2 regions of the Paenibacillus sp. 01T424 genome follow, and region 2 is predicted to be linked to the other one. Evidence: riboswitches for the same ligand, from Rfam matches in the RefSeq annotation. Region 2 holds a riboswitch; the other holds the start of a gene.
The links. A riboswitch is a leader RNA that binds a small molecule or an ion and turns the genes downstream of it on or off. The one in region 2 is predicted to bind cyclic di-AMP.

Region 1 (10,387 bases), on a different contig from region 2:
GGCATTCAAACTATACGAGCCATTATTCGCTCTTTTTATAGCCTCATTCTCGTCGCTTAACGACGAAATAGCAGGAGCTATCCGAAGATTTGATCCTGCAAAAGCTGCATGTTATAGGTAAAATTTGTTAATACTGAAAATGAAAAAGTGTTGGTTAAATGCATATCCCGCATTCAGCTTATCGCATTAACCTTTTACGTTAGTTCTACAACGATTATACGATTGTGTATATAGTTTGTCATCTGCATCGTTTCGGCTAAATGACCAATGATGAGAGGAAGTGCTCCTATGAGCAAAAAGATTATTGTCGTCGGAGGCGGTCTCGGCGGACTATCAGCTGCTATTCGCCTCTCTGTAGATGGGCATCAAGTGACCATATTAGAAAAAAATGAACGCGTTGGCGGCAAATTAAACGTAAGATCAGGGCAAGGCTACACTTTCGATACGGGCCCTTCTATTCTGACGATGCCTTGGGTGCTCGAACAGCTGTTTGAAAGTGCTGGCCGCAAACTAGAGGATTATATGAAGCTGGTTCGTGTTGAACCTCAGTGGAGAACTTTTTTCGAAGATGGGGTAACACTTGATATAACAGGTGACTTCCCTGACCTAATCAAGCAATTCGAACAAATCTCACCGGTTGATGCACAGCAATTCCTCTCTTATTTGGATTATTGTCAGCAAATGTATCAGCTCAACACAAAAAGCTTTTATAACAAGAGCCTTAGTGGTCTGAGCGACCTGCGGCGTCACCACAGTATGAAGGAACTGTTAGCGATGGACCCGATGAAGACGATGCATCAGACGACAAACCGCTTTCTGAAGGACAAGCATTTGCGTCAATTGTTCGATTTTTTCATCATGTATATCGGTTCCTCGCCTTATGCCGCTCCCGCTGTGCTGTCACAATTAATCTATGTACAAATGGGGCTTGGCATCTATTATGTAGAAGGCGGTATGTACCGAATTGCGGAGGGTATGCTTAAGCTGCTTGATGAGCTCGGTGCGGAGGTTCGCACTTCAGCTCCAGTTGCTCAAATGAATACAGTCGGCCAAACCGCAACAGGGGTAACTTTAGAAGATGGCAGCGTAATAGAAGCTGATCTGATTGTGTCAAATCTTGAGGCTATTCCAGCGCATCAGACACTGCTGCAGCATCATCCGAAATCGGCCGACCGCGTAAAGGATTTAGCTAAATACGAGCCTACTGTATCAGGACTTGTGCTGCTTCTTGGCGTGGATAAAGTTTATGATCAGCTTCTTCACCATAATTTCTTCTTCTCTGAAGATCCAGATAAAGAGTTCAACGATATATTTGTCGAAGGCAAACCTACAGATGATCCAACAGTGTACATCGGGGTTTCAAGCAAAACCGGTCCTGGACAGGCACCGCAGGGCAAAGAAAATCTATTTGTGCTTACTCATGTGCCGGCGCTCAAACCTGGAGAAAGCTTCGAGTCACAGAAAGCGGCTTACAGAGACCTGGTTCTGAATAAGCTCGAACGTATGGGACTAACGGAGCTGAGACAGCATATTGAGTTTGAATATACCTTCACTCCAGATGATATCCAGCACCTTTATGGTTCTAATGGCGGTTCCATCTACGGCATTGTAACGGACCGCAAGCTTAACGGCGGCTTCAAAATTCCAAGCAAAAGCAAGCTGCTCGATAATCTTTATTTCGTTGGCGGATCAACGCATCCCGGTGGCGGCGTCCCGATGGTCACTTTATCCGGACAACTCACCGCTGACCTCATTAAAGAGCAATTGAGCATTGGTGCAAAATCCGTTATGTAGGCAGATTCAATTCATATAAAAAAACCTCTAATCCGTTATCGCGGATTAGAGGTTTTTATCAATTGATTAATTATTAAATAAGTTCAAGGGCCATTCCACCTAATGCACCGGTCACAACAATCATCCAAGGTGGAAGCTTCCAAAAAACAAGCATAATAAACAATACGGCAGCCAGCATAAAATCACCGGACTCTACTATCGCGCTAGTCCAAAGCGGATCATACAGTGCAGCAAGCAATATGCCAACTACAGCGGCGTTAACGCCAACTAATGCACCTTGGATTTTTGAGTTATTTCGCAACACATTCCAAAACGGCAATGTTCCAGCAACGAGAAGAAATGCCGGCAAAAAAATTGCAGTTGTTGCAACAATGGCTCCAGTCAATCCACCAGAGAGAGTACCAAGATAACTAGCGAATGTGAAAAGTGGACCAGGCACAGCCTGCGCAGCGCTATAACCAGCTAAAAAATCCGATTCATTAACCCACCCGGTAAAGACAACTTCGTTCTCAAGAAGCGGCAGAACAACATGTCCGCCTCCAAACACCAGTGAGCCTGCACGATAATAGCTATCGAACATCGCAATCCATTCCATATTTTCCCATTGTCTTAGAAATGGCAAAACAATAAGCAGCGTGAGAAATATAACGAGGCAGGAGATCGCAAGGGAACGGCTAATTCGAATGTTCAGATCAGGAGTTCCCTCGACTGTTTTCATACGATATAACCATACCCCGATCAGTCCAGCTGCAGCAATAATGATTACTTGACTATAGGCCGCTTGCCAATATAACGTTATCGCAGCAGCGATGACTGCTATCGTAGCTCTGTTTCGATCCGGTGTTAGTTTCTGCCCCATCCCTAGAACGGCATAAGCAACGATGGCCACCGCTACAATTTTCAATCCATGAATCCAGCCTGTGTTTCCAAGATCAAATCCTTGCAGCAAAAAAGCAAAGGCCACTAATGCAATGATCGATGGCAGTGTGAACCCTAACCAAGCCACTAGTCCGCCCAATAACCCAGCCCTAACTATCCCTATACCGATCCCAACTTGACTGCTGGCTGGTCCAGGTAGAAACTGACATAAAGCAACGAGGTCTGCATAACTACGTTCATCCATCCATTTACGGCGACGAATATACTCATTGTGAAAATAACCCAAATGGGCTATCGGACCCCCAAATGAGGTAAGTCCTAGTTTAGTAGATACAGCTAGTACCTCTACCAAAGATGCGATTGTTCCTCTTTTCAATCCTATAACCTCATTCCATTACTCATGTTATTTACATTGTAAGCTTGCGAATTATTGGCTTACAACCCTTTAACAAATACTTAATAAATGGTTACATAAAAAAAACCACCTCGTAAGGTGGTTTTTAAAATCATTACGCTTTATTTAGACTCCATCATCGCAGCAAATGTATCTTCCGTTACGACACGCCTTGCTGTTACATAACGTTTTGCATAATAAGAATCGTTAAGGTTTGTAATCGTAACCCCTTTGCTTGTAGAAGAATGAGCAAATTTCCCATCCCCAATGTAAATGCCCGCATGAGAAACGCCTTTGCCGCTTGTGTTGAAGAACACAAGATCACCCACGCGTAGTTCATCTTTATTAACCTCTGTGCCTGTGTCTGATTGCGATTGCGATGTTCTAGGCAGCTTTACATCAAATTGATTAAAGATATGTAGAATAAAACCCGAGCAGTCAAACCCTTTGCTCGTTGTGCCTCCCCATTTATAAGGAGTTCCAACAACCTCGCTTATGGAATCCGTAAGCACTGACTTGTCCGACTTATCTGCAAGCACGCTTCCTCCTCCAGTAAGCAGCAGCAAGCAGGATAACAATAAAATAAAACCCTTCTTCAAAACAACTTCTCCCTTCGGTGCCTACGAGGTTAGCTTATGGGTTCGGTTGAAGATCCCTATGCTTAAAAACATACATTAAGCAATTCACCCTGGGTGGTTCCCCCGTTTCCGATATACAGAACTCGGCATGTCAATAAACCTTATAGTATCGTTAAATTCGATTTTTTTTACCATAATCCTGCAATTGGTTTATTAGAATACTTTCATTTTTCTTCATTATTATTATTTATTTAGCTGCTCACAACATGATTTTTGTCAAAGGTGCTGGTTTTTTTGTAATTAAAATAGATGAATTTCCAAGCACATTTTCAAAATATAACGGTTTAAACACAAAAAAAGAGTATCCATATTTTCATACAGTTACTCTTTCTAGTTAAGCAAGTTTCGCCAAAATATCGACCTTCTGCCAAGAACGTCTCCTCCATCTGTAGAACATCAGTAATGCTCTTATCCATTCATCGATTGAAAAGGCCAGCCATATTCCTACCAACCCCATGTCGAACACAATCCCGAACACGTATGCCAGCGGCACACTAATCCCCCACATGGACACTAACCCGGCAGCAACTGGAAATTTCACATCTCCAGCCGCATTTAGACAACTGATAAGCACCATGTTGCAAGCCCGAGCCGGCTCCAGCATAATCGATAACAACATGAGCTGCTTGCCTAACATTATAATTTCCGCATCATTAGTAAAGAGGCTGAGCAATAGACCTGAGAAGCTATAAATACAAATACCAAGCGCAAGCGAAATGACGAACGCCAGCTTCAAACTTTGAATACTGGATCGATAAGCATCATCCTTCTGATGGGCTCCAATCAGATGTCCAACAATAATTTGCGTTCCTTGACCTATTGCCATTGAAAAAACAAAAACAAAAGAAGTTATGCTCTGCGAATAAATTTTTGTCGTTAACGCTGCCGTACCGATCAGCGTGACTAGATATGTGATTACAACCTGTGAAAGATTATAAGAAACATGCTCACCTGCCGAAGGAATACCTAGTTTAAATATAAGGCCAATATTTTTTCTTTGAAACTTAAATGGACTAATCAAGCCAACCTTATACTCCAAGCTTCGAATACATAAAATCAAATAAGCGATCATCCCTATGGTACGGGTTATCCATGTAGATGCTGCTACTCCTTCTACGCCTAAATTAGGTAAGCCGAAGGGCTCCATCAGCACCAGATAATTTAAAGTAATATGCAGTACATTTATCCCCAATGCGATGAACATCATTTCTTTCACAATACCGCGGCATCGTAAAATAGTACCTAACGTCATGCTTATTGCTGTGATGAAGACGGAGCTGCCAACAATCGATAGATAGCTGACTCCTTCTGCCATCACATCCTCGGGCACTTTAAAAAGCGCTAAAAACACGTCGGCATAGACAATCAATCCTACGCTAGCTATTAAACCGAGCATAACATTCAAAGTAAGCGCCGTTCTCCCGATTCGATCGGCGCCATGCAAGTTGCCTGCGCCGAGCCATTGATTGAGAATGACACTTGTACCCACCGTAACAAATCCAAACATCAAGCCCACTACAACTAAAATCTGATTAGCTATCCCAACCGCTGCCACTGCTCCATCAGAGTAGCTGCTTAGCATCATCGTATCGACCGTTCCAATCAGCATCCCAAATAAAGCTTCAATAAAGATAGGCCATGTTATCGAAATGATGCTCTTTTGGCGCGGATCAACCTGTTTACTCATTCAAATTCACATTCTTCCTGTTCATGTACTACCCTGCTGTTATCGTCAGACTACTGTTATCATGTATGAGAGTACACCCTATCCAACAAATAGGGGTTGAGAGAATGCGCCAAAACCGCCTTCCAAATAAACTGCCGCCCTTACGTAACCTTCATCACCACGACACTTGTAACTAACGCTATTGAAACGACCGGAAGTCTCGAATAGTACATTTCCGTCTTTGCCGAACAAAGTTGCATATTTGTACATCCGGTCCAATCCTTCACTCGCAAGCAGCTTAAACTCGATCGTCCCAGCGGCTGCATGAATCGACTCAAACCCATAGCCTGTTGAAACATAGAAACTTCCGGATTTCATCGCTGAAGTAATACTCTCATTGGTGTTTTGCTCAGCAAGCACCATATTCCAAGTTCGTTTCTCTTGCCCATATACATGAAAATCGTCTCCGCCAAACCCCCATACTTTTCGCCCAGCTGAGAGCAGCGCATCCCATTTGTCAAACGCAATGTCGAACGCTGGATTTCCTTCGCCATTTACGATCTCGATTCCGGTGTAGCAAGGCATCGCGAGCATATCTTCAATCGGCCAATACTGCGAATAATAACGATTCGGATGAACGAGTACGCTCATTCCTCCTTGCTTCGTGCAAAGGTCAGAATACTGCTGATACCGTTCTACCGAAAACTCGTTGGAATAGCTGTCCATCATCGAGCGCGGAGGGTTAATGAGAAGCATATGCCTTTGCGGACTGCTAACCTCCATCGCTTCGAATACGGTCGTGATTGAACGTTTCCCTTCATGAACGGTAATGAAATCGTGGTCGGAAATGCCGAGGAAATCGTATTGCCCATACATCCGGTAAACCGTCTCAAGCGTTTGAGAGCCACAAGCACTATTTGTCGTATGATTATGGAAGCTCCCTTTCAGCCACATGCCCTCTTGTTTATCATAAGGATTTGAAATGATTACTTGTGTCATTCACTATGTTCCTCCGTTCCTGCCTTATTCTTTGACCGAACCGATCATAACGCCTTTGGCAAAATACTTCTGAATAAATGGATAAATCATAATAATCGGTGTGATGACGATAATAATCGTCGCCATTTTCAGCGAGTTTCCTGTCACCTGAATTTTGTCCAGCATTTCATATTGCGTCGAACCAGCCGCTTGCTCGAGCGTATTTCGAAGCGCATCTGCCCGGGTCAGCATTTCCTGCAGCAATGTTGATAAAGGCCGCAGATTGCTCTCTCGAACATAGAAGGCACCTGTAAACCAATCATTCCAATGCCCCTCTGCGTTAAATAACGCGATGACAGCAACAACCGGCCTGCTGAGCGGCATGATCACCTTCATGAAAATTGAAAAATCATTATATCCATCAATTCTTGCAGATTCTTCGAGGCTTGGACTGATCTCTTGGAAGAAAGTCCGCATAATTATTAAATTCCATGCACTATACAAGCCCGGAATGATATAAACCCAGATTGTATTCGTCAAATGCAAGTCTTTCAACAACAAATAGTATGGAATGATGCCGCCGCTAAACAACATGGTGAAAAAAATAAGCATGGTAAAAAACCGAACGCCTGGCATCGCTTTTCTCTTTAATGCGTAAGCTGCCATCGCAGTCAAAAAGACGCTCGCTAATGTCCCGACAATCGTTCGGAACATCGAAATGCCGAATGCACTTACAATATTGGAGGATGAGAAAACTTCCTTATAGTTTTCAATAGACCATAATCTCGGCCACAAATAGATGCCTCCTCTTTCCGCATCTTTGCCTGAATTAAAGGACAAAGCAAAGATGTTCAGAAACGGAAGAATGATAGATAAACATAAAAGAATGATCAATACATAGATGGCAATCTGAATTAATTTTTCTCCTGTAGAAATCTTATAAAATGGTTTATCCACGTTATTTGCACTCCTTCAACATTTGCGAAGCAAAACAGCCTCGGAAGCATGTCCTTAGCGTTAGTGGTCCGTCTCATCGCATTACATTTCATGTACGAATGAAACAGACCACCAGCAGCTTTAATGAATGTTATAGTTCTACTTTTGTATTTGGATCGCTATCTTTTTTCTCAAGCAATGCTAAGTAATCATCCAAGCCTGCAGCCTTTAATTGTTCAGATGCTGACTCCAATATTTTCGTTACTTGATCCTGGCTTTTAGCATAATAAGCACGTTTGAGGCTCTCGTCATAATTATCAAGTGCAGCTTTTAATTCCGTTTCCTTCGCAAACTCGCCAAGGAAAGCCGTTGGAGCATACGTATCTGAGATTATTGCACTCGCTCTTTTCTTATCCCACTCCCAATACTCAGCAATCTTGAGCGGTCCCTCATTGATATTAGGTTTGGCAGCATTACCGTATTCTGTTTCACCAAAATCCGCTATACGATCAACGTCTGTATTGCCAAGAATTTCGCCCCAATAGTTGCCTACCCCCGCAAACCCAAGCGCTTTCGCGGCTTTCGAATCTTTATCTTTCAATTCCAATACTTCATTTTTCACAATCGGGTTGCCCTTACCATCAAGTGTGTAGTCTCTTCCTTCAATTCCGTATTGCCAGAGCAGCTTGCCTTCGCGGCTCGCCAAGAAGTCAGCGAATTTGACGATATCTTCGGGATTTTTGGTTGAAGATGGAATCGCCCAAGCACCGCCAGCTGTTTTATAGCTAAGCTTCATCTGGTAAGGCTTATCCGCTTCATTTAACGGACCAATCGGCAAGTAATGCATGTCTTTATTAAATTCAAGGTAGTTATGCATATCAGCAATAATCGCGAAGGAGCCGTTCAAAATGCCTTCTGTTGCACGATTTTCTTCCATCGTATAAAACTCAGGATTCATCAGCTTTTCTTTCAGCAGCTTTTGAACAAACGCTACACGCTTGAGCGGGTATTCCGTTTGACTCTCGTGAACAATTTTACCTTCCTTATTCCGTACAAAAGTTTGGTTCACATTTACAGTCAAGTCACTATACAACGCTTTAACTTCTGTTCCGCCCCAGTATCTTGGACCAATAACGCTGGCAATGTCTTTTCCATTGTTGTCTTTGAAATTTCCAGCTTTAATTTTTTGTGCCACCTCATACAACTTCTCGGAAGTTGTAATCGTTTTTGGATCGATATTAAGCGCTTCGGCAATATCCTTGCGAATAAATGGTCCGCCTAACATTTTCCGCGTTTCATAGCCTGTTTCTCTCGAAATATTCATGTGCATGAAATAGGCTGAGCCGTTAAACTCTGGACGGAACATGACGCCGTTTTTCGTATCAAGCGGCAGATAGCCATCTTCTAGATACTTGCTGTATACTTTCGTATCCTTCATAAACGGAGTCAGATCTGTGAACATGCCTTCGCGCGCAGCTTTTAGTACAACCGGCATTTCTGGTCGACCGCTATGATTCAAATAAAATCCGATAAAGTCAGGCAAGTCACCCGAAGCAAGTCCAGCAATTAAGCCGTCAAGCGAACGATTGGCTGGCATTATATTAATTTGATAATCAATTCCCGTTTTCTCTTTAATTTGTTTTAATACTTCCGGGTTCATCTCTTCCGTATAATCGTCTGCCCCCATAAAGATTAAGCCTTTAATTTTGCGGTCGGCAATCCAAGTCGCAGGTTTATCTTTGTTATCATTTACGCCTTCCTGCTTGTTCCCTGAATTTGTTGAATTTGTTTCTTTGGCCGCGCAGCCAGTAATTAACAAGGAAGCTATAATCGGAACCGTCAACAGTCTTGCCCAATTTTTGTTCTTAAACATGATATCTCCATTCCTACCTTCTCTTTTTAATTTATATGGAAAAACGCGGTTAAGCGTCTCTCTTCAAGGAAAAATGCTGCTATCGAACAAGTTACCAAACCGAAGTGCCGGACACTTTTCGTGCAAAACGATTGGCAGTGACTACAAGAACTAAAGCGATAACACCTTGCATCATACCGACTGCTGTTGCATATCCGTATTGTCCTTGCTGCAAGCCCACGCGGATCACATACGTATCCAGAATATCTACCAAATCACTGTTTCCTGGCATTTTGAGCAAATATAACTGGTCGAATCCCGCTGACAAAATGCTTCCAAGCGATAGAATAAACACGATGAGAATGGTCGGACGAATCGACGGAAGGGTTATATGCCATATTTCCGCCCATTTGCTTGCCCCGTCAATTTTGGCCGCTTCATACATGTCTTGATTAATTCCAGCGATGGCTGCCAAATAGATGATGGAATCCCAGCCGATTGTTTTCCATATGTGGCTGCCGAACATGATTTGATAAAAATATTTGGCTTCATTCATAAAGAATGTGCTGCCGTCTCCCCCAAAATAGGTGATCGCTTCATTAAGCAAGCCAGTATCCGGCGCCAATGTTCTTTGTACTAAACCAATAACGATGACCCATGACATAAAATGCGGTAAATACGAAATACTCTGGGCGATGTTTTTAAAGGCACGGTTTTTAATTTCATTGAACATTAGCGCAAGTAAAATCGGGAACGGCAAACCGAGAAACAGCTTCATTGAGCTGATGATGAGTGTGTTTTTGATCAGCGTCATACTTTGAACATCGTTGAAAAACTTTGCGAAATATTCAAAGCCGACCCACGGACTCTCAAGTATGGTCTGATTAAATTTGAATTCCTTAAACGCTAGAAGCAATCCGCCCATTGGGATATAGGAAAAAATAATGAAGGACGCTAGACAAGGCAGAAGCATGAAGTACAAATAGCGGTATAACCATATTTTTTTCAACAAATAAACAAAACGCTGTTTTTTTCGATTTCCAGTTGGAACTAAAGCCACTTTGGTTTGCAATGAGGGCTTCTCCCTTCGTTATCATTTTTGAATTAACCTGTTTCCATCTTTAATTGTTTCAGCAGATTAACCTCGTTTGTCGTTATTTCATCGACACCTAAATCAATCATCTCGTTAAGAGATTCCCTATCATCAACGGTATAGACCCATACTGCCAAACCCAGCCTATGTGCGTATT
Region 2 (10,387 bases):
ATATTCATGATTTTGCTTGGTCGGCCTCACCGGACTTCGTTTATGAAGAGACTGCTTATTCAGATACCGGCATTCCCGGTGTACGCATTAAGCTGTATCTTGATCCTGCGCATGCTGACCTTAAGGATCGCTACATGCATGCAGCCAAGTCCGCACTCTCAAGCTACGCCAAGTGGTATGGTGAATATCCTTACAGTACGCTGTCGATCGTCGTTCCGCCCAAAGGAGCGAACGGAGCTGGCGGCATGGAGTATCCAACACTCATTACCGCTTTCGCTGCAGAAAATGATAACCCAGGCTACGATCTTGAACGTACGGTCGTTCATGAGATTGGCCATCAATATTGGTACGGAATGGTCGCCTCTAATGAATTCGAGGAGGCATGGCTGGACGAGGGGTTTACGTCCTATGCCGAGGATAAAGTAATGGAGACGGCATATGGCTTGGAGCCGAATTTGCGCATGGAAGCGAGCTATATGACCAACCCTGCACCGCTCAAGCAGCAATCTTGGTCATACGCCAGCCACTCGCAATATGCCGAGAATGTATATCTGAGGGCAAAGCTGGTGCTCATTGGTATCGAGAATCAGGTCGGCTCCAGAACGATGCAAAAAATATTGCGAACCTATTTCCAAAAGTATAAGTTCAAGCATCCATCGACAGCAGACTTCCAGCGTGTTGTCGAACAGGTAACAAAAACGAAATGGAATGATTATTTCAGCCAATATGTCTACGGCAACAAAATGGCCGACTTTTCGATCGAATCGATTCATGTACGCCCAGTCACCCAAGATGGTGCTGAGATGTATGAATCTGTTGTACTCGTTAAGAAAAACGGCGGCAGCAATGGAGAGATTAAAGTGTTGATGAAGTTTACTGACGGCACCAAAATAACAAAGCTTTGGGATACTCAGGAATCCCATATGCAATATAAACAGCTGCATTCCGCTCCGCTTGAATGGGCAGTCGTTGACCCAAACAACAGCAATGTGCTTGATAATAAGCTCATTAACAACTACATGCAGGCTCAGCTGCCAGAGGATAAACGCACAAGATGGAGCCTCGGCGTTGTCCAACTAATTGAAGGACTGCTCGGGTCGCTGAGCTGGTAAGTAATTGCGTTCAAGGAGCGATAAACGATGAAAATACATTTGAAGCAAGGCTGGCGGTTAGCGGTAAAACATTTTTACATTGTTGTTTTATTATTTCTTTATCAGCTGATCTGGGGGTTCTTCCTTTACCGCTTCATTGATTCGGTCGTAGCTCCGCTGCTGCGTCGATATCCAAGCTCCGCTCCTTCAGAAGCAGCCGTTCAGCTATTCATGACCGAAGCACAATTCCAGCTGTTCAAGACCGATCTCATTAATCCTTACGTCTGGACGCTGGGCGGTCTCCTTGTTGCCCGAATGCTGATCACTCCCTTATTCAATGCCGGTCTATTCTATTCGTTAAATCAGTCCAGATCGAATAGAGGGACACGATTTCTAGAAGGTATTCGCAAAGCTTGGAAGCCTGTAGTTCTGCTTTACTGGATCGAGGTTATTTTATCTGTGGCTCCTGCTTGGTATGTGCTGCCGCGCTCACTGGATGCGCTTCTAGAGAGCGGCTCTATTCCAGAGCTGCTGCAAACGGTGCTGCCTAGCGCCCTTCTATGGCTCCTATGGGGCACAGTACTRCATCTGCTGTTTCTAGCCATGCAATTCAGCGCTGCATCAGGAGGAAGCATATTCCGTTCCTTATGGCACGCTCTCCGAAATTTCCTCACCTATGCAGCTGTGTCGCTCATCATGTGGGGGATTGGAGCGGCTGCTGGGCTTGTGGTGACAAGTCTCTCCATGCTGTGGGCCGGGCTGATTGCACTCATTCTGCATCAAGGCTATTATCTCATTCAAACACTGATGAAGGTTTGGACGATTGCCGCGCAATATGACTTTTTGGAAACGAAAAGAATGTAGCAAACCAAAAAAGCCTTCAGCGTCCTCTAGATGCTGAAGCAAAAATAAACCTTCATTCCACGCTTTGCTGTGGTGTGGAGGTTTTTTTTACAACTAACCGCAACTAAATGATGGCAGTTCTGTATAAATAACTGAAAGAAAATCAAAAATGGGGGATATTCACAAATGATGCGTAAAAAACTAGTTATTATATCCATGGTATTGCTCTTATCGGGCGGTTCATTGGTTGCAGCAGACAAACTATTTCAAAAGGTAACGCTCCTTTATAATAATAAGCAATCCACTGACGATGCTGTCGTTGTGGATGATAAGGTTTATATTAGCATTCGTTCTTTAAGTGACAGCCTTCAAGCCTTCGTCCAATGGAAGAGCAATGATAAGAAGCTCATTATTCAGAAGCCCAATGTGCATATGTTTCTAATGAACGAGAAGCGAGCTATGTTCGGACAGGTTGATAAAGGCAGTGTTCAGAAATTTTTAGTGCAAGCACAAATCGATAATTTGAATATGGCGATTTCAGAGTTCAAAGTGACCATCGTTGATCCTAATGATAAGGAAACGACAATCGACAGCCGCAGCCAGGATGATGATGATTTTAAAGAGTTCGTCGAAAAAGACACCTTTTGGTTCAGCTCCAAGCTCGTTTCCTACGATTTCAAAAATGCCGGAAAATACAAGGTACAGTTTTGGATGCAGCAAAAAAACAACGATCCACAGCTCATTTCTGAAAAAATCGTTACTGCAAAATAAATCTTTTTTTCGATTGCCCAAAGGGGGCTGTTCTCATGAACAGCCTCCTTTGTCTATTTCTGCCGCTCTATCTGGAGCAGCAGCTAGGCTGTCTGAATCTACGCTTATTCACGAGTGATATAGATGAGATTTTTCTAATTTATGAGGAGCAAAATGGTGAAATACCGCCGTTTACGGCACTTTAAGCTAGTCCTTGCGATATAGCGCCTAAAGGACAAAACGGTATATTTTACACAACATCCACATAATTAATGAAATTGACTCCATGTATTTAGTTAGAAAGCACTACTATGGCGTGTTTATATTACAGAAAGAACGGTTTAACGAAGCAAATTGTCAAAAGGTTACATGAGAATTATTAGAAATTGCCACTAAAGGCAGGAGATCATTGAAAATAATCGAATATTTCTCAAAGCAATAAAAAAACTGCCTAATTCCCTATTGGGATACGGGGGAACCACTTTGGGTGAATTGATTCCGACGTTTGAGTTTTTTTCAAACGCCCGAGGAATCATAGGGAGCCTTCAACCGAACCCCACAGCTAACCTCGTCGGCATTGGAAGGAGTTTCACAATTGAAGAAGATTACCACATTAATCCTGGGTCTCGTTCTCGTGCTCGCTTTTCAAGCGGGAAGCGCTTTCGCTGACTCAAAATTGAACGGAATTGTTAATGATCTTATTGGCACTCCGTACAAAAGCGGCGGAACGTCGTCGAAAGGCTTTGATTGCTCCGGCTTCACGAGCTATGTGTTCGAGAAAATGGGCATTGAGCTTTCACGTACTTCTGGTTCGCAAGCAAAAGAAGGTACAAAGGTCGCTAAGGCTGACCTCATTGCGGGAGATCTTGTGTTCTTCGACACAGTTGGCGGCAATAATAGCGCCGTATCCCATGTTGGCATTTACATTGGAGATGGAAAGTTTGTACATTCATCCTCGAGCAGAGGCGTTGTAACTGACAAACTTAACTCCGAGTACTATGAGGGACGATATGTAACTGCTCGTCGTATCATGGATGCTGATTCATACCAAGCCAACGTTGACGTAAAATAGAGCAACCTAATCCCTCTTCTTGAGGGTTGAACGGGTAGACTCATCTAGCAAAGCCGCAGTTTTTTGTCCTCTGACGACAAATGACTTGCGGCTTTGCTGTTTCATTCCAGCTGGAATGCGGCCGTTCAATGTTGCGCTTATGGAAGGAGCTATCACTGATGTATTTGTTTATTCACCGCAAGGATTTGCGTATTGCAGATTTGCGCGCTTTTGATTATTTGAAGAAAAAAGAGAAACAAGGCATTCATTTGCTAATCATAGATCCCGTTATTACAGGAGATGGCCGTTTAACTAGTCATAGCGGCCGGAATTTCATGGCGCAAGCCGCCTCGCTTCTGCACAGCTATTCTAATGCAGGAAAGGAACTGCATGTGCTTTATGGTAATCCTGCTGCGATCACCGAAGCACTGCTGCATGCGCATCCTATTGATGAGGTTATTGTTCACACAGACTATACGCCTTACTCACGGCAGCGAGATGAGCAGCTTGGGCTAACCACACGCAGCCTTGGCCGCCGATGGATGTCTATTGCCGATTCACCTCTTGCTGATCTAGATGCTTTCCCGGCATTTGCTCGAAAAATGGAGCCATACAAGGTTTTCACACCCTTTTATCGCAAGTGGAGCAGCTTTATGCTGGAGTGCTATAGCCCAATGAGTGAAACGACGATTCATGAGCTTGCTACCTTAAGCGAAATTAATGCCAAGGTTGCGCAGTCCTTCGCTCTGCCCGAATCCGTTTCATGCGCCCTAGGCGGCACAAACGTGCAAGGATCGTCCAAAGGATTATCCAAGCTGGAACGGTTCGTACGAGAACGCCTTGCCTCTTATTCGGAGAGCAGGGACGCTTATGCCGATGATCATACAAGCCAGCTTGCACGTTTCCTTAATACGGGCGCCATCTCCGCCCGCCAAGCCTACGAAATGACCCAAGGGCTTCCGGGGTCTGAATCATGGATACGGCAGCTGGCATGGCGTGATTTTTATTTATATCAAGCGATGTATCATGATGATTTCTTTCGTTACGAGCAGCTCGCTGATATATCCAAGCTCTCAGATGCTCATCTAGAAGCATGGGCTGCAGCTGCCACCGGCATTCCAATCATTGATGCGGCCATGACGCAGCTCAATCGTACAGGTGAGCTGCCCAACCGCTTGCGAATGGTAACAGCTATGTTTTTAACTAAAAATCTGCTATGTCCCTTCACGCTTGGCGAACAATATTTCCGCCTTCACTTAAGCGATTATGACAACACGCTTAATCGCGGCGGTTGGCTGTGGTGCTCTTCACTCGGGTATGACGCAGCGCCTTACTTCCGCATCATGAATCCCGCAACTCAGTCACAGACGCATGATCCTAGCGGCAGCTATATTAGGCGCTGGCTGCCTCATTTGAATCATCTGACAGACAAAGAGATTCATCAGCCGCAAAGCGGTGCCATCGTCGACTTGAAAGCATCACGCGCGCGCGCCATAGAGGTATACAAAACCATTCTTAAATAGCTGAAAGCATTTAGAATAACACGTTTAATAATAAATAAACCTCCACACCCGCTTTGAAACAGCGAATGTGGAGGTTTTTTTATAATTTGCAGTTCAGCTAAGCCTTGGATCGTATGCTGTGAACTTGTTTTCTTCCGAGTAGGAGCATCGCCGCTAACAGAAGCAGCATCAGTATAACTAAGCTGCTTATATACCATAACGTAGATTGCACATTGTACTGATCCATTATCCAGCCAGTCAAACGAGGAAAAATCGCTCCTCCAAGCCCGCCGAATGCTACAAGCAAACTCGTTGTCCTCTCCGTCATACCCGGAATGAGCTCATTGGCATAAACAAGAGCGATACCGAATATACCCGAGAAGAACAATCCGCTAAGTGCGACAAAGGCAAGCATCCAGCTAAGCTGACCCATAACAGCCATTAAAACAAAAACGACCGAGGCGCCCGCTGTAGCAATAAGCAAGTAACGCGAATAACCCATTCGGTCAGCCAGCAGTCCCGCAAATAGACGCCCTAGCACCATCGTTCCCCAGAACAAGCTGAGCACCGCTGCCGCACTGGAATCTCCTACACCTGATCGAACGATGAGAATAGAAGGCAGATAGTTGGAGAAGCTCATTTCCATTCCTACATAAATCATAAAAAATAAAGCCGATAACAAGAGAAATGGAAGTGCTTTGCGCGGATAGCCAAAAAAGACAGATCCGCGAGTGGTTTGCGATCCTTCCAACTCATTCGAATGGCCTTCCTTCACTTCCGGTGTTCGAGCAACTATACCAAGCTCATCATCCAGCTCTCCAAAGGACATCGTCAGCCAGAGAACAAAGGTGATGCCTGACATCGCTGCCAGAATCGGAAAGGAAACCTGCCAAATGCTATGCTGAATCAGATAAGCCGCTGCAATTGGAATCAACAATGCGCCAACGCCAAAAAAGGTTTCCAATCGGCTCATCGCCGATGCCTTGCCGTTTTTCGCCATATCAATAATCATTGCGCCGACGACCGCTTCCGTCATCCCAAAGCCAAGACCCGCAAGCGGAGCAATCGCGAGCATCCAGCCCCATGGCAGCAGCAAACTGTATGCCGCCTCACTGAGCGTCAGTACGCCCATCGCAATCAGTACTGCGCCTCTTTTTCCAACTCTCGAAGTAATAGATGGCGCTAACAGAACACCCACCAGGAACCCGAGGAATTGATTCATAATCCATTGCCCGCCATCTTTATAGGTTAAACCATAATGAGCAATGAGCTGTTCCAAGATAGATCCGCCCACAACATGGGCAACGCCGATGACTAAATATGACAAGCAGCCTAGCCAGATCAACTTCTTCATTTTGATGCTTCTCCTTATTTACGCGCGATCAACGCACGCCTATCTGTTATAATAAACCTATTTCATTCGACATTCGCTCTATTCAGCTACTTTTTTTCAAGCGGAGGTAAAAACAAATGACAAGCCATCAAAGCTCTATTCATTATAATCGAGATGAAGGCGATATGACCATATGCCCGCTCGAAACCGGCCATGCACAGCAACTATGCGGCTGGCGCTACGAGGCTCCATTTGATGTTTATAATTGGCCGACTTGGGAGCAAATGAAAAAAGACGAAATCGAATTTGGCGATCCCGTCCTTCGTGCTGCCCAATATATGGCTGTCCTAGACGCTCAGTCTGCGCTCATTGGGTTTGCGCAGTTTTTTCCTTTAACAGGCGTAACGCGGCTCGGGCTCGGATTGCGGCCTGATCTTTGCGGTAAAGGCCTCGGCCTTGCCTTCACACGTCTCATTGTCGCAGAGGCAATAAGGCGCACCCCTCAAAACGAAATTGATTTGGAGGTGCTTACTTGGAATACTCGTGCGATGCGCGTTTATGAACAAGCCGGCTTCCATATTACAGACACCTATGCGCGTTCTACTCCTACTGGCTTTGCCGAATGCCATTGTATGGTTTATGAGCCAGCAGCCGCACGTTAACGACGCTGGGCTCCGCGCTCAGAATCCCTCAAATCCATAAGTAAAATAAGACCAGGCGCTGCTAGAACAGATACGGTTCTAATCCATGCGTGAGAATCGAGATCAGTATAGGCGCGCGAAACGATTGCACGTCGATGCTCATTGAGCTGGACGAGATTAGGAACAAAATAGGGACGCCAACACCAGTTGGCACCGCGGTATTGCTCCTCTCGCCTCCAAGCCTTGTCCGCATCGCGATAATAGTTGGATGAGAGCTGAATACCGCTCTCATTGCACAAATAAACCCGAATGCAATGGTCGTAAAGCTCGGGAAGCAGCCCCTCTATCCATTCATCCTCATGATCCAGGTAACGCGTCTCCTGAACAAGCGCAACCCACTGCTCTGCCAGCTTCTCCGATTGCCGCTGCCAATAGCGTTCAGTTCCAACGAAATGCAGCAGATGCTGATCAAGCTCCGCTTCAATTAGAGATGCAAAACAAGCAGGCTCACGAAACTCCGGCTCTGCCCTTGCAAACATATAGCCTTGGACGTAACGGGCGCCTGCCTGAATTGCGCGGGCCAAATCCTCCCTTGTCTCCACTCCCTCGACGAGCAGCGAAGCTCCAATTTGCTCTGCTAAATCAGAGAAGGATCGCAGCACACCGAAATAGCCGTCATGAGTCGCGCTTTTCTTAATCATATGAATATCGATTTTGAGCAGGTTGGGCTGAATGTGAGCAATCCGATCCGTATTGCTAAAACCACTGCCTACATCATCGATTGCAATCAAACAGCCCCTTGCCCGGTATATGTCGACAACAGAACGAAGCCTATCCATGGAACCTTGGAAGCTTTCCTCCGTTATCTCGATGACAATTCGTTTAGGGTCAATTCCGTACTTATCAAGCAGCGACAACGTGTAGAGCTCGCCGATCTCCTCATACCGATAAATCCAAGACGGCTTCAAATTAATGAATAACATGGGCTGTTCTTCTTCCATTGAAGCCAGCTTCGAGAATGCCTGCTCCCGCAGTACCCGGTCCACTATAATGTGGTCCTCTTCTGGAATTTGTTCATTGCAGAAGAAAGGTCCAAGACTCCGCACGGAATCACCCTTTACAGCTCGAGCAAGCACCTCGTAACCCATAATGCGTCTTGTATCCATCGCTATAATGGGCTGATAAAATGCTGCTAATGTTTCACCATCTAATTCAAGCGCTTTCGGCAACAGCAACGATGATGAGCACTCATTCATGTCGTTCTCCTCTATGTTAGATCAATGTCAAATTATATGTCATATTGTATTGAATAACATTGTAATAGAGTCGACATTAAATGTAAAGATCCGACAAGAGCACTACTTATATGAAGTTTTATGCCGAATGCTTATATCAATCTAATGATTTGGGTCACCTTATCGTCCTGTGAAACCTCTATGATGTGATGTTTGCTATTATACGTAATGACACCGCTGCCTACCTCAATGACCGGATTCTCTCCTAGCCCAAAGAAAACATCATCCGCCAAAGCCTCCATCACTTCATGCCGATCGCTTACAGGCAGCTGAGCCCATTCATCTGGTTCCATTTCAAAAAAAGTATAGCTATTCTCAATTTCAGCCACAGCTGCTGTAAAATCCTTCAATATATCTGAATATTCTCTTGCATGTCTTACGCCCATTTGCGTGTACCACCTTTGCTATCGTCATTTTTTGTACATATCTCTCTACTATTCTACCGCATTTTATCATTTTTTAACGCATTCGCCTTAAATCATTCCATATACTCTAACTTCAGAATACCCATTTGTCGATAATATAAGAAGTAGAGAAATGTCGAAAATGTATTGGACGGGGTGTATGATGAAAAATTCAACAATTATTGGTTTGGTGCTAGGATTAGTCGCTGTACTTGGAGGCATGGTTTTAAAGGGAGCACACCTGTCCTCTCTTGCAAATCCAGCTGCTTTTATGATTATTATTTTGGGAACTATAGCCTCCGTCATGATCGCCTTCCCGATGTCCGAGCTATCCAAAGTCGGTAAACTATTCAAAATGGTGTTCACTGAGCAAAAGCTGCCTATGCGTGATGAGCTGATTCAGCGCTTCATGGAATGGGCTTCCATTACACGTCGCGAGGGTTTGCTCGCTCTTGAAGCAAAAGTTGACGAGATTGAAGATACATTTCTTCGTAACGGCATGCGTATGATTATTGACGGAAATGACCAAGATTTTGTACGCGATGTTTTACTTGAGGATATTGCCGCAACAGAAGACCGCCACAAAGCGGGAGCACTTATTTTTACGCAAGCAGGTACATATGCCCCTACACTTGGGGTACTCGGTGCAGTTGTAGGCCTCGTTGCCGCACTTGCTGATATGAGCGATATGGGAAAACTCGCACATGCCATCGCAGGAGCTTTTATCGCAACACTTCTTGGTATCTTTACAGGTTATGTATTATGGCATCCTATTGCTAATAAACTGAAGCGCATGTCTAAGAAAGAAATTCAAATCCGTCTTATGATGGTGGAAGGCCTTCTTTCTATTCAATCCGGCGTATCAACGATCGCTATTAATCAGAAGCTGTCTGTTTTCCTTACACCTACAGAAAGATTGAAGATGAGGGAAAAGGAGGAAGGCGCCGTTGAGCAGAAAGCATAGACATGAAGAACACGAGGAGCATGTGGATGAATCATGGCTCATTCCTTACGCCGATTTGCTCACCCTGCTGCTAGCACTTTTTATCGTGTTGTACTCCATGAACTCCGTCGACGTAAAGAAGTTTGAAGAAATGTCGAAAGCATTTAGTTTAGCACTCAGCACTGGCAGCGGTATTCTAACCGAAACGTCCGCTGTGAAAAGCGGCGAGGATGACGGGAAGAAGCAAAAAGAAGAAGGCGGCAAGCTTCCCGACAAGGATGTAAACAAAAATCAATCAGATGAAGAGAAAGCTCGCGAGGAGCTTATTAAGCAGGAGCAGAAGGATCTCGAGGATCTGAAGAAAAAAGTAGATGCCTATATTAAGAAAAACGGCCTGACATCTGATCTTGAGACGAAGTTAAATCTCTCACAGCTGATGATTACGATTAGCGACAACGCATTATTTGCACCGGCACAAGCAACTGTTAAGCCTGAATCGAAGGAGCTTGCCGTTGCGATCAGCAAAATGCTGCA

Region 1: linked by a shared signal. The riboswitch ahead of AC1DPK_RS06120 (C40 family peptidase) and the one ahead of AC1DPK_RS26695 (C40 family peptidase) in region 2 are both predicted to bind cyclic di-AMP.

The regions. Positions count from the first base shown of each region.
Region 1 is NZ_JBFTPZ010000005.1:98,153-108,539, forward strand. It holds gene AC1DPK_RS06110 (phytoene desaturase family protein) at 289-1,794, shown strand; gene AC1DPK_RS06115 (chromate transporter) at 1,868-3,055, opposite strand; gene AC1DPK_RS06120 (C40 family peptidase) at 3,190-3,666, opposite strand; cyclic di-AMP (ydaO/yuaA leader) riboswitch at 3,670-3,804, opposite strand; gene AC1DPK_RS06125 (MATE family efflux transporter) at 4,040-5,392, opposite strand; gene AC1DPK_RS06130 (CehA/McbA family metallohydrolase domain-containing protein) at 5,471-6,370, opposite strand; gene AC1DPK_RS06135 (carbohydrate ABC transporter permease) at 6,395-7,306, opposite strand; gene AC1DPK_RS06140 (extracellular solute-binding protein) at 7,437-9,158, opposite strand; gene AC1DPK_RS06145 (ABC transporter permease) at 9,250-10,110, opposite strand; gene AC1DPK_RS06150 (glycerophosphodiester phosphodiesterase) at 10,242-10,387, opposite strand, start outside.
Region 2 is NZ_JBFTPZ010000044.1:15,239-25,625, reverse strand. It holds gene AC1DPK_RS26715 (M1 family metallopeptidase) at 1-1,112, shown strand, start outside; gene AC1DPK_RS26710 (hypothetical protein) at 1,140-1,955, shown strand; gene AC1DPK_RS26705 (hypothetical protein) at 2,121-2,705, shown strand; gene AC1DPK_RS26700 (hypothetical protein) at 2,741-2,890, shown strand; cyclic di-AMP (ydaO/yuaA leader) riboswitch at 3,123-3,276, shown strand; gene AC1DPK_RS26695 (C40 family peptidase) at 3,280-3,756, shown strand; gene AC1DPK_RS26690 (FAD-binding domain-containing protein) at 3,915-5,258, shown strand; gene AC1DPK_RS26685 (MFS transporter) at 5,356-6,591, opposite strand; gene AC1DPK_RS26680 (GNAT family N-acetyltransferase) at 6,708-7,232, shown strand; gene AC1DPK_RS26675 (EAL domain-containing protein) at 7,229-8,467, opposite strand; gene AC1DPK_RS26670 (hypothetical protein) at 8,599-8,892, opposite strand; gene motA (flagellar motor stator protein MotA) at 9,074-9,874, shown strand; gene AC1DPK_RS26660 (flagellar motor protein MotB) at 9,858-10,387, shown strand, end outside.